DNA from 4 places in the Anaerobacillus sp. CMMVII genome. Region 1 is predicted to be linked to each of the others. Evidence: riboswitches for the same ligand, from Rfam matches in the RefSeq annotation. Region 1 holds a riboswitch; each other region holds the start of a gene.
What was found. A riboswitch is a leader RNA that binds a small molecule or an ion and turns the genes downstream of it on or off. The one in region 1 is predicted to bind S-adenosylmethionine.
Positions count from the first base shown of each region.

Region 1 (3,174 bases):
CCATAGACGTCCTCGGTAATTAACACGTGATCTCCTTTCGACAGGAGCATAAAAGCAGTTGAAATGGCTGCCATCCCTGAAGAAAAAGCAAAGCCACGGATGCCGCCTTCTAGATCAGCAATGACTTCTTCAAGTGCTTTTCGAGTCGGATTAGAACCTCTTGCATATTCATAGTTTCCGAACTTATCGAAAGAATATTGATGAAATGTTGATGAATGGTGAATCGGTACACTTACCGCTCCCGTTTCCTGATGCACTTTGTGCTCATTGTGTAAAAGCTTAGTTTGAATTCTATATTGTTCACTCAAATGTAGAACCTCCTTCTTGAAGACTTGCCAAGCCTTGTGCTAAGTCATCTATTAAATCTTCTTTATTTTCAATCCCTACAGAAAATCGTAGCAGTCGTTTACAAACGCCGTTCTTTTCACGAAGCTCTTCAGGAATATCTGCATGCGTTTGAGTTGTTGGGTAGGTCATTAAGCTCTCAACCCCCCCGAGACTTTCAGCAAAAGTAATTAACTTTAAACTTTGCAACAATTGATTTACCCATTTGGCATCTTTAATCCGAAAAGACAACATACCGCCCCGTCCAGGGTATAAAACGTCCGTAATTAAAGGATGTTCACTTAGGAATTTGGCAATCGCTTTTGCATTTTCTTCATGCTTCTCCATTCTTAACGCTAATGTCTTCATACCTCTAATTAATAACCACGAGTCAAATGGAGATAATGTTGCGCCAATCCCGTAATGAAAAAAACCAATTCTCTCGCATAACGCTTCCCCTTTAGCAGTGACTAAGCCGGCCAAAACATCATTATGCCCACCTAAATACTTGGTTGCACTATGAATGACAATGTCTGCCCCTTCCGCTATTGGTCTTTGAAGATATGGTGTATAAAAAGTATTGTCTACGATCAGTAATAAATGATATTTTTGTGCGAATTCACTCACTTGGGCAATACTCATTTCCTGCATTAGAGGATTTGTTGGGGTTTCAATGAAAATTGCTTTCGTCGCCTCAGTAACCAAAGAATCTAATTTCTGGTAATTTTCCCCGTCCCAATAACGAAACGATATCCCCCAGTGCTGCCATCCTTGCTGAAAAAGTCGATATGTACCACCGTATAAATCTTGACATACGATTATCTCATCACCTTGCTTAAAGATAGACATAACTGTTTGAATGGCAGCCATACCAGAACTACATGCAAAGCCACGATCACCGCCTTCTAAAAGTGCGATTCCTTCTTCTAAGATATGTCGAGTCGGATTACCAGTTCTACTATAATCATACCCCGTTGATTGCCCTATACCTTCATGGCGGTAGGCAGTCGAAAAATATACCGGTGGATTGATTGCACCTGTTTTGTTATCACTTCTATTTCCTAGTTGAACTAAATCAGTTTCCAAATGCTTATAACCCATTGCTGACTCTCCTTCTCCTGTTACCGTTTTAACTATTAAATAATTTTAATAGGCTGTTCTCGCAAAAAAGCTGTTTAACATGCACCACCTAGTATCTCTTGACCACCCTTACTACGTTTTCATTCATCCTTAAACCAGTTCAGATTTGCTTTAATAAGAGGGATCTAAGTATAAAAAAAACTTCTTCCTAAAATTAAGAAGAAGTTGCTGAATACAGTAGGCTCCTTCTTATCTTCCAAGCTTGAAAACCACTTGATGGATTTAGCACCTGACCTTTTAGGCTGGTTGCTGAGATTTCATAGGGCCACGTCCCTCCATCTCTCACGATAAGAATTGTTAAAATTTTTAATTATGTGATTATTAAAGTACACTATTTTTAAAATAATTGCAAACATTTTTATTCAAGTCTTGCATCTACTTGTAAAGTTTCTTCATTTCCACATATACAACGTTTAAATCCAGTTTCATAATTCCCCTCTTTATTTAACTTTCCTCGCAAAATAAACTTCTCACCACAATCATGACATCTAACAGTTACTTTATATCTTTGTTTTGTTTGAAACAACGCCCTCACCTCATTATTAATCAATGTCCTCTACCTATTTATGCCCATTCTAGTAGATTTTTTTCACTTTCCCGAGAGTTTTTTTGAGGTTGTTTTATTAGCTAGCTTTACTTTTTTTAAGGCCAACCACCATAAAAAAATCATAAACGGTAGCATCATGTACACCCAGTATCGTTGAACATATAGAATATAATCATACGTACCGTGTAATAACCAAGGGATGATAAAAGAGAGTACCAAGAGCTTTCTCCTCTGTTTTTGATGACTAAATTTTGCCTTTCCTAAATAATAACCCATTATAACCCCAAATAAAGCATGGCTTGAGACTGGCAATAAAGCACGGACAAACGCTTGATCAACACCATAAGCTAATAAATAAAAGACATTTTCCATTGTCGCAAAGCCTAAAGAAACACTCACTCCATAAACAATCCCATCATAGTGCTGATTAAATTCGGCGTGTTTATAGGCAATATAAAATAAAATAAACCATTTAAAAAATTCCTCAAATAACCCAGCAGAGATAAAAGCCTGTGAAATCGGGGTTAATAATAACCCTTCTTCCTTAAAGGCATATTGGATTACAAGGACAGGAAATACTAATAAAACCCCAAAGATAAAGCTTCGTAATACCATTCCAAGGGGCTCAGAATTGTATTTATCTTTTAGATAAAAAAAACAAAGTAGAGATAGACTAGGAGCCAAACTTGCAAAAATGATACTAAACATTATCTTTAGCTACCTTCCTTCTTTTCTTTCTATTCCCCAATCGTAACATGTTTTGTTTTCAGATGAGAAGTAAAAAAATAACAAAGTTCTCCCGAATTTATCATTTTTGGCCAGAAGACCCCCAACTTCAAGGAGTTTACGAGTATGTGGGGGATGAATGGCTATTTTTTTCAAAAACAGAACATACGATCTTATTTTGTGGTATAATATGGTTAGAGAGTGAGGTGAAAAATATGGTTGTTAAGAAAGCCTATAAATTTCGTATCTACCCAACAAAGTCACAACTAGAGCTTATCAATAAAACCATTGGAAGTGCGCGTTTCGTGTTTAACTTCTTCCTTGCCAAGCAAAAACAGAAAGATGCCTATTGGTACATCGTGGAAGAAATGAAGCAATCCGGGCAGCTTCCTACAAATGCTTGGAAAGGTGAATTCTTTTAAAAATACGACTCGGTA
Region 1 covers NZ_JACEHK010000010.1:296,301-299,474, reverse strand. The annotation lists gene metC (cystathionine beta-lyase) at 1-308, opposite strand, end outside; gene H1D32_RS15065 (methionine biosynthesis PLP-dependent protein) at 301-1,425, opposite strand; SAM riboswitch class I at 1,651-1,758, opposite strand; gene H1D32_RS15060 (hypothetical protein) at 1,823-1,990, opposite strand; gene prsW (glutamic-type intramembrane protease PrsW) at 2,054-2,719, opposite strand; partial or broken gene tnpB (IS200/IS605 family element RNA-guided endonuclease TnpB) at 2,953-3,174, shown strand, end outside.

Region 2 (3,174 bases), on a different contig from region 1:
CTCTTTAGCTCTTCCTCACTGATACCTGCCTCTTCAAGTTTCGTCAGTAATTCCGCTGTAAAAGCTAATTTTTCAGTGGTTTTCATATCTAAAATCATTTCCTCTAACTCTACATTTTCCACATGCACACCTGCACTTTTAAACAACTCAATAGCATATGGGTGATTTTTGTAATCTTTCGCATAGAAAACAGCTTTTATGCCGCTTTGTATAATTGCTTTAGCACAATTTAAACAGGGAAAATGAGTGACATAAATTTCAGCACCTGCAGTTGGGACTCCGAATTTAGCACATTGTAACAATGCATTTATCTCCGCGTGAATCGTTCTAATACAATGATTATTCTCTACATAGCAATTATCATCTGTACAATGGTCTCCCCCAGAAATTGAGCCATTATAACCGCCAGCAATAATTCGCTTATCTCTTACAATCGTTGCTCCTACCATTAATCGTGTACAAGTACTTCTTAGTGCAAGCAAATGACTTTGAGCCATAAAATATTGATCCCATGATATCCGTGACAAGGTTTGTCCCTCCTTCTTGCGTTTCTCTCTATAGTTTAGACAAAATATGACACGTCCGTCAATGTTTGAATGTAGAATGTTGAGTGTTGAGTGTTGAGTGTTGAAACATTGTGAAATTTTCACAATGTTTCAACACTCGTAATTCGTAATTCGTAATTATTAGCTCTGGCTTACTTCAAGTGCTTGTTGTAGGTCTGCAATTATATCGTTACTGTTTTCAATGCCGATTGATAGGCGAATTAGCTCAGGTGTGACCCCCGCAGATCGTTGCTCTTCTGGTGAGAGCTGCTGATGTGTTGTACTTGCTGGATGAATGACTAGGGACTTAGCATCACCAACGTTAGCTACATGTGAAAATAATTGTAGCGCATTAATAAACCTTTTCCCTTCTTCAACACCACCCTTAATTCCAAAGGTAAGAATTGCCCCCTTCCCATTTGGAAGGTATTTTCTTGCTAACAGATGGCTTGGATGGCTCTCTAAGCCCGGGTAGCTAACCCATTCTACTAAAGAGTTTTCATTTAAGTAATTCGCCACCTTTAATGCATTTTCACAATGGCGTTCCATTCGTAAGTGTAAAGTTTCTAAACCTTGTAATAATAAGAAGGAATTTAAAGGAGCTATTGCCGGCCCTATATCTCTTAATAGTTGTACTCGAGCTTTAATAATATAAGCTAAATTCCCAACTGCTTCTGTATAAACTATTCCATGATAACTTGGATCTGGTTTTGAAAGACCTGGAAATTTACCATTCGCCCAATCAAAATTTCCTCCATCAACAATAATTCCTCCGATTGAGGTACCATGACCGCCAATAAACTTCGTCGCAGAATGGATGACAATATCGGCTCCGTGTTCAATTGGCCGACATAAAGCAGGAGTAGAAAATGTTGCATCGACAACAAGTGGAATTCCATTTTCATGAGCAATAGTTGAAACAGCTTCTAGATCAAGGACATCCCCTTTAGGATTCCCGATAATTTCACCATAAAGAAGCTTTGTTTTATCAGTTATAGCAAGACGATAGTTTTCTGGGTCAGTTCCATCCACAAAGTTGACTTTAATCCCTAACTTTCTGAATGTATGCGCAAAAAGGTTATATGTTCCTCCATAAAGTGAACTTGAAGCAACAACTTCATCTCCACTCTCACAAATATTGAGGATCGCTAGCGTTATTGCAGATTGGCCACTAGCAGTTGCCAACGCTGCTATTCCACCTTCAAGTTCAGCAACCCTTTTTTCAAAAACATCTTGAGTCGGATTCATAATTCTTGTGTAGATGTTCCCTGGCTCTGCTAGAGCAAAAAGATTTGCCGCATGTTCAGTATCTTTAAAAACATAAGAGGTAGTTTGATATATTGGGACTGCCCTTGATAACGTATTACTATCAGCTTCCTGTCCCCCATGTACAGCAATTGTTTCTAAACTCCATTTTCTTTCGGTCATTTTTTGTTTTCCTCCTCTAATTGAGTGAATTTCATAATTACCTTAATCGAGCTATATCAAATCTATTTGTAGTTACGAATGGTTCTACGCAACTACATTTAGAACTAGTAGCGACAATAGTGAATTATGAAATTCATTAAAATAAATTCCCAAAATAAAAAACTCTTCCTCAGGTTGAGAGAAGAGTTAATATCTGCTTCTTTCTCTCATTTTTCAGAACTACAAAGCTCTGTTGGATTTAGCACCTTGTGTTTTCACACTGGTTGCCGGGTTTCATAGGGCCAGTCCCTCCACCTCTCTCAATAAGAGTTTTCATTTAATTTTGCCATTGTGGTGATTATACCGGCTAATAGTAAGAATTGTCAATAAATTTAAAGGTAAATGTTTTATTACTTTACCTCGATGAATTCTGTCATCTTTTCAACAGTTTTTTGACCTATTCCTGATACATTCGTTAATTCTCCAATGCTGTTAAATTTCCCATTTTCTTCTCGATATTTAATAATTGCGGCTGCCTTTGCAGGACCGATCCCTGGGATCTTTTGTAGCTCATCATTTGAGGCAACGTTTACATTGATTTTTTCACTAGATTTATTGGAGATTAATGGTACTAAGTCTTGTATTTCTTCCTCACCAGTTATTGGAACAAAAATTACCATTTCGTCCTCTAGCAATAAAGCCAAATTTATGACATTTTTATTTGCCTCTTGGAGAAATCCATTTGCTTTTTCAATGGCATGGACCACCCGATCTCCAAGTTTCATCTCATAGACTCCAGGTTTTTCTACGGCTCCTTTCACGTCAACGATGATGGGCTGAGCTATTGGGACAGTTTCTGTTTCGATGTCTACAGTTTCTTGGTACATAGCTAATTGAAATTGCTCTTGAGTATCTATGCTGTTGTCAAAATTTCTAATAAAGCTTACACTAAGTAGCAAGGCAATTGTACAGACCGCAATTAAAAAAATACGGTTGCGTTTAATTTTGATCATTTTAATACCCCCTAAATGAATGGTAAAAAGGAGAATCTTTACATGAGTGTACATTTACAAATGAAGGCCCACGTAAATAAATTTATTGCTGGAGAAAAAAGATACCGAGAACTGGATTTGTTACGGGAAGAAAAAATTGAGGCTGTAATACAAGCGGCGAAGAAAAATCAGGAATTTTCTTTAACAGAAATAAATGCTATTACTGAAGA
Region 2 covers NZ_JACEHK010000015.1:486,427-489,600, reverse strand. The annotation lists gene H1D32_RS19630 (ComE operon protein 2) at 1-527, opposite strand, end outside; gene H1D32_RS19625 (homocysteine synthase) at 687-1,973, opposite strand; SAM riboswitch class I at 2,177-2,282, opposite strand; gene H1D32_RS19620 (helix-hairpin-helix domain-containing protein) at 2,363-2,965, opposite strand; gene H1D32_RS19615 (DUF2533 family protein) at 3,008-3,174, shown strand, end outside.
Region 2: it holds a riboswitch for S-adenosylmethionine, as region 1 does, so the genes downstream of both, H1D32_RS19625 (homocysteine synthase) here and H1D32_RS15065 (methionine biosynthesis PLP-dependent protein) in region 1, are expected to answer to the same signal.

Region 3 (3,174 bases), on a different contig from region 1:
ACAAAATATAACGTTTTTCTTTTTTATTAAAAATCCCAAATTGAAGAATTGTTATCATAGCTACAAAGGAAACGTTTGCAATAACGGAGATTAATTGACAAAAAATTGTGACAGAATTGTGACATTTTTTAATAAAAAAAGCTGACTCTTTTTTCTAAGAAAAAGAATCAGCTTTTTTTATTATTTAATTTAATGCCTGAGCTTTTAATGCCGCAGCTTTATCAGTGAATTCCCAAGGAAGTTCTACATCTGTACGGCCAAAGTGACCATAGGCAGCCGTTTTCTTATAAATAGGACGACGTAGATCTAGCATCTTGATGATACCTGCTGGACGTAGATCGAAATTCGAACGAACTACTTCAACAAGTACTTCTTCAGAAACTTTTCCTGTTCCAAAAGTATCGATAGAAATAGATACTGGTTGAGCTACCCCAATTGCATAAGCAAGTTGAACTTCACAACGGTCTGCTAATCCTGCAGCTACGATATTTTTTGCAACATAACGGGCTGCGTATGCAGCTGAACGGTCAACTTTTGTTGGATCTTTACCAGAGAATGCGCCTCCACCGTGTCTGGCATAACCACCGTAAGTATCTACAATAATTTTACGACCTGTTAAACCAGCATCACCTTGTGGTCCACCAATTACGAAGCGTCCTGTAGGGTTAATGAAGTATTTTGTTTCTTCATCAATTAAATTTTCAGGGACAACTGGCTTAATTACATACTCTTTTAGGTTGCGTTGAATTTGCTCCAAAGAAACCTCTGGATGGTGTTGTGTTGAGATAACAATGGTATCAATTCTGATAGGATTATTATTCTCATCGTATTCAACTGTTACTTGTGTTTTACCATCAGGACGTAAATAAGGTAAGATTTCTTCTTTACGAACCTTCGTTAAACGACGAGCGAGCTTATGTGCTAAAGAAATCGGTAAAGGCATTAATTCTGGTGTTTCATTGTTTGCATAGCCAAACATTAATCCTTGGTCGCCAGCACCTATTGCTTCAATTTCTGCATCTGACATTAAACCTTCACGTGCTTCAAGAGCTTGGTTAACACCTTGAGCAATATCTGGTGACTGTTCATCAATTGATGTTAAAACAGCACATGTTTCAGAGTCAAAGCCATACTTGGCACGATTGTATCCTATTTCACGAATAGTCTCACGAACAATCTTAGGAATATCAACATATGTAGATGTTGTAATTTCACCTGCAACTAATACTAAGCCAGTAGTTACTGACGTTTCACAGGCGACACGTGCATTTGGATCTTTGCTTAGAATTGCATCTAGAATCGAATCGGAAATTTGGTCACAAATTTTATCAGGATGACCTTCAGTTACACTTTCTGATGTAAATAAACGACGAGTTTTCTTTTCTGTCATTTTTTGTACCTCCTTTATCCATTTTAGGATATGTTCTTCTTTGATACGGTACTCATTTTCCCTTTTGACTAAATAGTCAACAGAATTTGATTAATGAAAGAACAAATCATTTCCTTATTAAACTTAGCTTGTCCATTGAACCTATGTTTACACTAAGCATTGGGCATTTTTCATTGGTTTTTATTTTCACCAATGATTAGAACCCTCATACGAAAAAAACCTTTCCATCTTGAGGAAAAGGTTTTGATTATCCGCCTTTCGCCTCTTATCGATCAAGACCACAGTCTTGCAGGTTAGCACCTTTTCACTAATGTGATATGCAAGCTAATCAAGCTTACAAATTAGTGTTGGTTGCCGGGTTTCTTCGGGCCTGTCCCTCCACCGACTCGGAATAAGAGTATCCGTTCGGCTCATATCATATCGCACAAGATATCCAATGTCAACCATTTTTCGTTGATATTGGCTAATTTTGTCGAAGACCAATCCCTCTTTGTATAACACATTTAACCTAGCATTAACGTGACATTTTTTGAATTATACTATCGCTCAATTCCTTGAGAAAATTGCAACTGTCTACTGTTAGCTTCTTTATTGATTAAAAATAAACAAAAAAAAATTAGTAAAAAAAGTAAATAGTATAGACTATTAATTTGAATGTGTTATACTAATTAATATCAAAGAACATAATTACAGCATATATTAAAAAATATAACAATTTTTATAAGGAAAGGTTTTGGTGCGAATGAGTACACTTAGTTATGAAACAGAGCTGGATAATATTTTAAAAGGTGCAAATATCTGTCACGACTTATCGGTATCACAATTGGTTGAAAGATCACTTGATCGAAAAGAGGGAATTCTAACTTCTACAGGTGCACTTCGCGCTACAACTGGAAAATATACTGGTCGATCACCTAAAGATAAATACATCGTTGAAGAAACTTCTGTGAAAAACAAAATTAATTGGGGTTCGGTAAATCAACCTATTAGTAAAGAGGTTTTTGAGAATTTATATAAAAAGGTCCTTGCCTATCTCAAAACGAAAGATGAAATTTTCGTTTCGAAGAACTTCGCTGGCGCAGACAAAAGCTACCGCCTGCCAATCCGCGTAATAAATGAATACGCTTGGCACAATCTGTTTGCAAGACAATTGTTCATTCGACCATCAGCAGCTGAATTAGCTACTCACGAAGCAGAATTTACGATTATTTCAGCACCAGGCTTCAAAGCTGATCCAACAGTTGATGGAACTAAATCAGAAACATTTATCATCATTTCATTTGAAAAACGTACGGTCCTTATTGGTGGAACTGAGTATGCTGGAGAAATCAAAAAATCAATTTTCTCAATTATGAACTATCTATTACCTGAAAAAAATGTTTTATCGATGCATTGCTCCGCAAATGTTGGTGATGAAGGCGATGTAGCTTTATTCTTCGGTCTCTCTGGAACTGGAAAAACGACACTTTCTGCTGATCCTAATCGCCATTTAATTGGTGATGATGAACACGGTTGGTCAAACACTGGTGTCTTCAATATTGAAGGTGGCTGCTATGCAAAATGCATTAATCTATCTGAAGAAAAGGAACCACAAATCTACAATGCTATTCGATTTGGTTCAGTCCTTGAAAATGTCATTTTAGATGAACAACGGATGCCTGATTATGATGACACTACTCTAACTGAGAATACACGTGCTGCGTATCCACTAGAGCTTATTCCAAACTCAATGATCCCAAGTGTAGCTGGACATCCTAATACAATTATCTTCTTAACTGCTGATG
Region 3 covers NZ_JACEHK010000002.1:303,205-306,378, reverse strand. The annotation lists gene metK (methionine adenosyltransferase) at 185-1,390, opposite strand; SAM riboswitch class I at 1,653-1,788, opposite strand; gene pckA (phosphoenolpyruvate carboxykinase (ATP)) at 2,133-3,174, shown strand, end outside.
Region 3: it holds a riboswitch for S-adenosylmethionine, as region 1 does, so the genes downstream of both, metK (methionine adenosyltransferase) here and H1D32_RS15065 (methionine biosynthesis PLP-dependent protein) in region 1, are expected to answer to the same signal.

Region 4 (3,174 bases), on a different contig from region 1:
CACGAATAAAAATATATCATATGCAGTATAAAATGTAAATTTCCCCTTTCGGACTACAGCTATACATAGGCTGATGCTCCACTCTAATTCCTTTGATTAAGATATAAGAAAAAACCTAGGAATAGTTCCTAGGTTTGTCATTTCCAGTAAAATAAAATAGAGTCCCGATATGCCGTATAACACATAGTTTTGAACCTGCCTCAGCAGGTGGGTGCTTTGTTTAACTCTTTGTACTTCCTCTCGTGAAGGCTTGTATGCCAAGCTAAAACTTCAAGCTCCCATATTAAAAATGTTGGCTCAAAACGTATAGTATCCTACGAACACTTCAGGACTCATTTGTTATTTCAATAATATCATGATTTATTTTGAATTCAAGTTTGCTTAGAAATACTTTATATAAAAGTGAACTTCTGAGAAATAAACAAGCAGAATGTTTTCTTACTATTACAATGCTTTCAATTGTTTGTTCGCCTTTGTTTTTTGAACTTTCCCATTAACTCGCAATACCGGATAAAACTCTACTTTTTCATTAGCGGTATTGTTTAATGGAATTAACTCATTTATTGTGACTAACATTGCAACTTTTTGATTATTGTCAAATTGGACAACCTCTTCTACTGAGTGTATTATCTCTTTTAAGGTATGATAAACCTCTGTTTCATTATTTGTATCAAAAACAAGCAAAAACTCTTTGCATTCTAATTTACTTATTTTTTTTAATTTCGGAACACGTGGTTGGTTCCCACTTTTCTGTAGTTGATGAAGAAAGTCTTCAATCATACTTGTCGCTGTCGGCCTTTTACCAGCTCCTGGTCCTGATGCGAAAAAATTACCTAACCAGTCTCCTTGTAAGTATACTCCATTATTCTCATTTTCAATAGACGCCAACGGGGATTTCGCATCTACAAAACATGGAGAAATTGAACCTTTGATATCGGTTCCATCATAATATGCTTCAGCAATATACTTAAGTTTTAAATTGAAGTATTCACCAGCTTTAAAATGGCAGCTCTTTAAATGAGACATTCCACTTCTTTGAAACTGCTCAGGCTTTGGCCAGCTTCCAAAACAAAGCCTACATAGTATTTGTAGCTTATATAAAGCATCAAATCCTTCAATATCAGACGTAGGATCTGCTTCAGCAAACCCAAGCTGTTGTGCTTCTTTTAATACCGTCTCAAAATCATCGCTACCCGCTTGCAATCTTGTAATAATGTAATTTGTAGTACCGTTTAAAATCCCTGAAATCTTTTCAACAGAAGTCCATTGTAATTGACTTTTCAGTGTATTAATAATGGGAATCCCACCAGCAACTGTAGCCTCGTAGCCAATAAATGTTTCGTTTTTGTATGCTAAATTTTCTAGATTTGATCCGTGCTTAGCTACTAGCTCTTTATTTGCTGTAACAATCGGAACCTTTTTACTTAATAAAAACGTAATGTAATCTAACGCAGGTTGCTCACCACCCATGGCCTCAAAAACAACATCAAATTCATAGCTAAAAAAATCGTCAGGAGAATCTGTAAATAACTCACTATTTTTTTCACCTAAATAACGCTTTTTGTCCCTAATCAGTATTTTTTCCACAGTAATTCTTGTTCCTAAAATACTTTCTAAATAAGGTAACGTATCTGTAATTCCTTCATATACCCCAGAATTTACTGTTCCAAAGCCCAGTAAACCAATCTTAAGCAATGACATCATCTCCTTTTCACCATGGAAGAACTTAATTTAGCCAATAAAAAAACCTTTCCAGATAAGGAAAGGTTTTTGTGCCTTAACTTATCTTCCAGAGCTAGCTAGTAGCTCTGCTGAAATTAGCACCTTGTTTGTTAAAGCGAATTGTCTGCGCATAGAAGCGTACAATTTACTCTATCGGTTATCCAATGGATACCTAAACAGGTTGCCGGGCTTCATCGGGTCAGTCCCTCCGCCTCTCTTGATAAGTGATATTTATTTGTTGTGTATTTTACCGTTATAATAATCAGAGTTTTTATAAAATTCAAGTAAAAACAATATACCATGTTCTAGAAGAAATGTAAAATGTAAAATTGCAGTTTTGAGTTTTGAGTTTTGAGTTTTTGAATGTATTGCTTCGAAGCTTTACTTTCACCAACTCATCACTCTGCACTCAAAACTCATAACTAATTAAGCTTCAACCTTCTCTTCTTTCTTAGGCACAACGGATAAGTTTAGCTCCTTTAATTGTGCCTCACTTACTCCACTCGGTGCATTAGTTAACAAGCAACTTGCACTCGCTGTTTTCGGGAAGGCAATGGTATCACGTAAATTTGTTCTACCAGCAAGGATCATGATTAAACGATCTAACCCCAGTGCAATTCCGCCATGTGGAGGTGTCCCATATTCAAAAGCTTCCATTAAGAAACCAAATTGATTACGTGCTTCCTCGTCAGAAAAACCAAGAGCTTTAAACATCGTCTCCTGTAGCTCGCGTTCGTAAATCCGTTGTGATCCACCACCAAGCTCGTAACCATTTAACACTAAGTCATAAGCTTCTGCTCGTACTTTTTCAGGTGTGCTAACTAGTAACTCGAGATCCTCTTTTACTGGTCGAGTAAATGGATGATGTTCGGCAACATAGCGTTTTGCATCTTCATCATACGATAAAAGCGGGAATTCAGTTACCCATAAGAAGTTATATTTTGATTTATCGATTAGATTTAATTCTTTGGCAAATTTTAAGCGAAGTGCACCTAAGCTATCAAAAACGACTTTCTTTTTGTCAGCAGCAAAGAATAACAAATCTCCTGTTTCAGCGTGAATAGCTGACCGCAATTCCATTTGCTCTTCGTCTGACAAGAACTTGGCAATTGGGCCTTTTAATCCGTCTTCTTCAACCTTTAACCAAGCAAGACCCTTCGCTCCATAAATCGCAACGAATTTCGCTAGTTCATCAATCTCTTTACGAGAATACTTCGTTGCCCCACCTTTGACATTTAACCCTTTAACAATTCCACCATTTTCGATAGCTGAAGTAAATACTTTAAAACCACAGTCTTTGACAATATGAGAAAGTTCAACTAGTTCCATGTCAAAGCGAGTATCCGGCTTATCCGAACCGTAGCGATTCATCGCTTCATCATAAGAAAGTCTTTGGAACGGAGTTATTGCATCAATACCTTTAACTTCCTTCATGACTTTACTCATCATCTC
Region 4 covers NZ_JACEHK010000015.1:358,434-361,607, reverse strand. The annotation lists RNA gene ssrS (6S RNA) at 158-335, opposite strand; gene H1D32_RS19045 (homoserine dehydrogenase) at 445-1,695, opposite strand; SAM riboswitch class I at 1,780-1,949, opposite strand; partial or broken gene aspS (aspartate--tRNA ligase) at 2,149-3,174, opposite strand, start outside.
Region 4: it holds a riboswitch for S-adenosylmethionine, as region 1 does, so the genes downstream of both, H1D32_RS19045 (homoserine dehydrogenase) here and H1D32_RS15065 (methionine biosynthesis PLP-dependent protein) in region 1, are expected to answer to the same signal.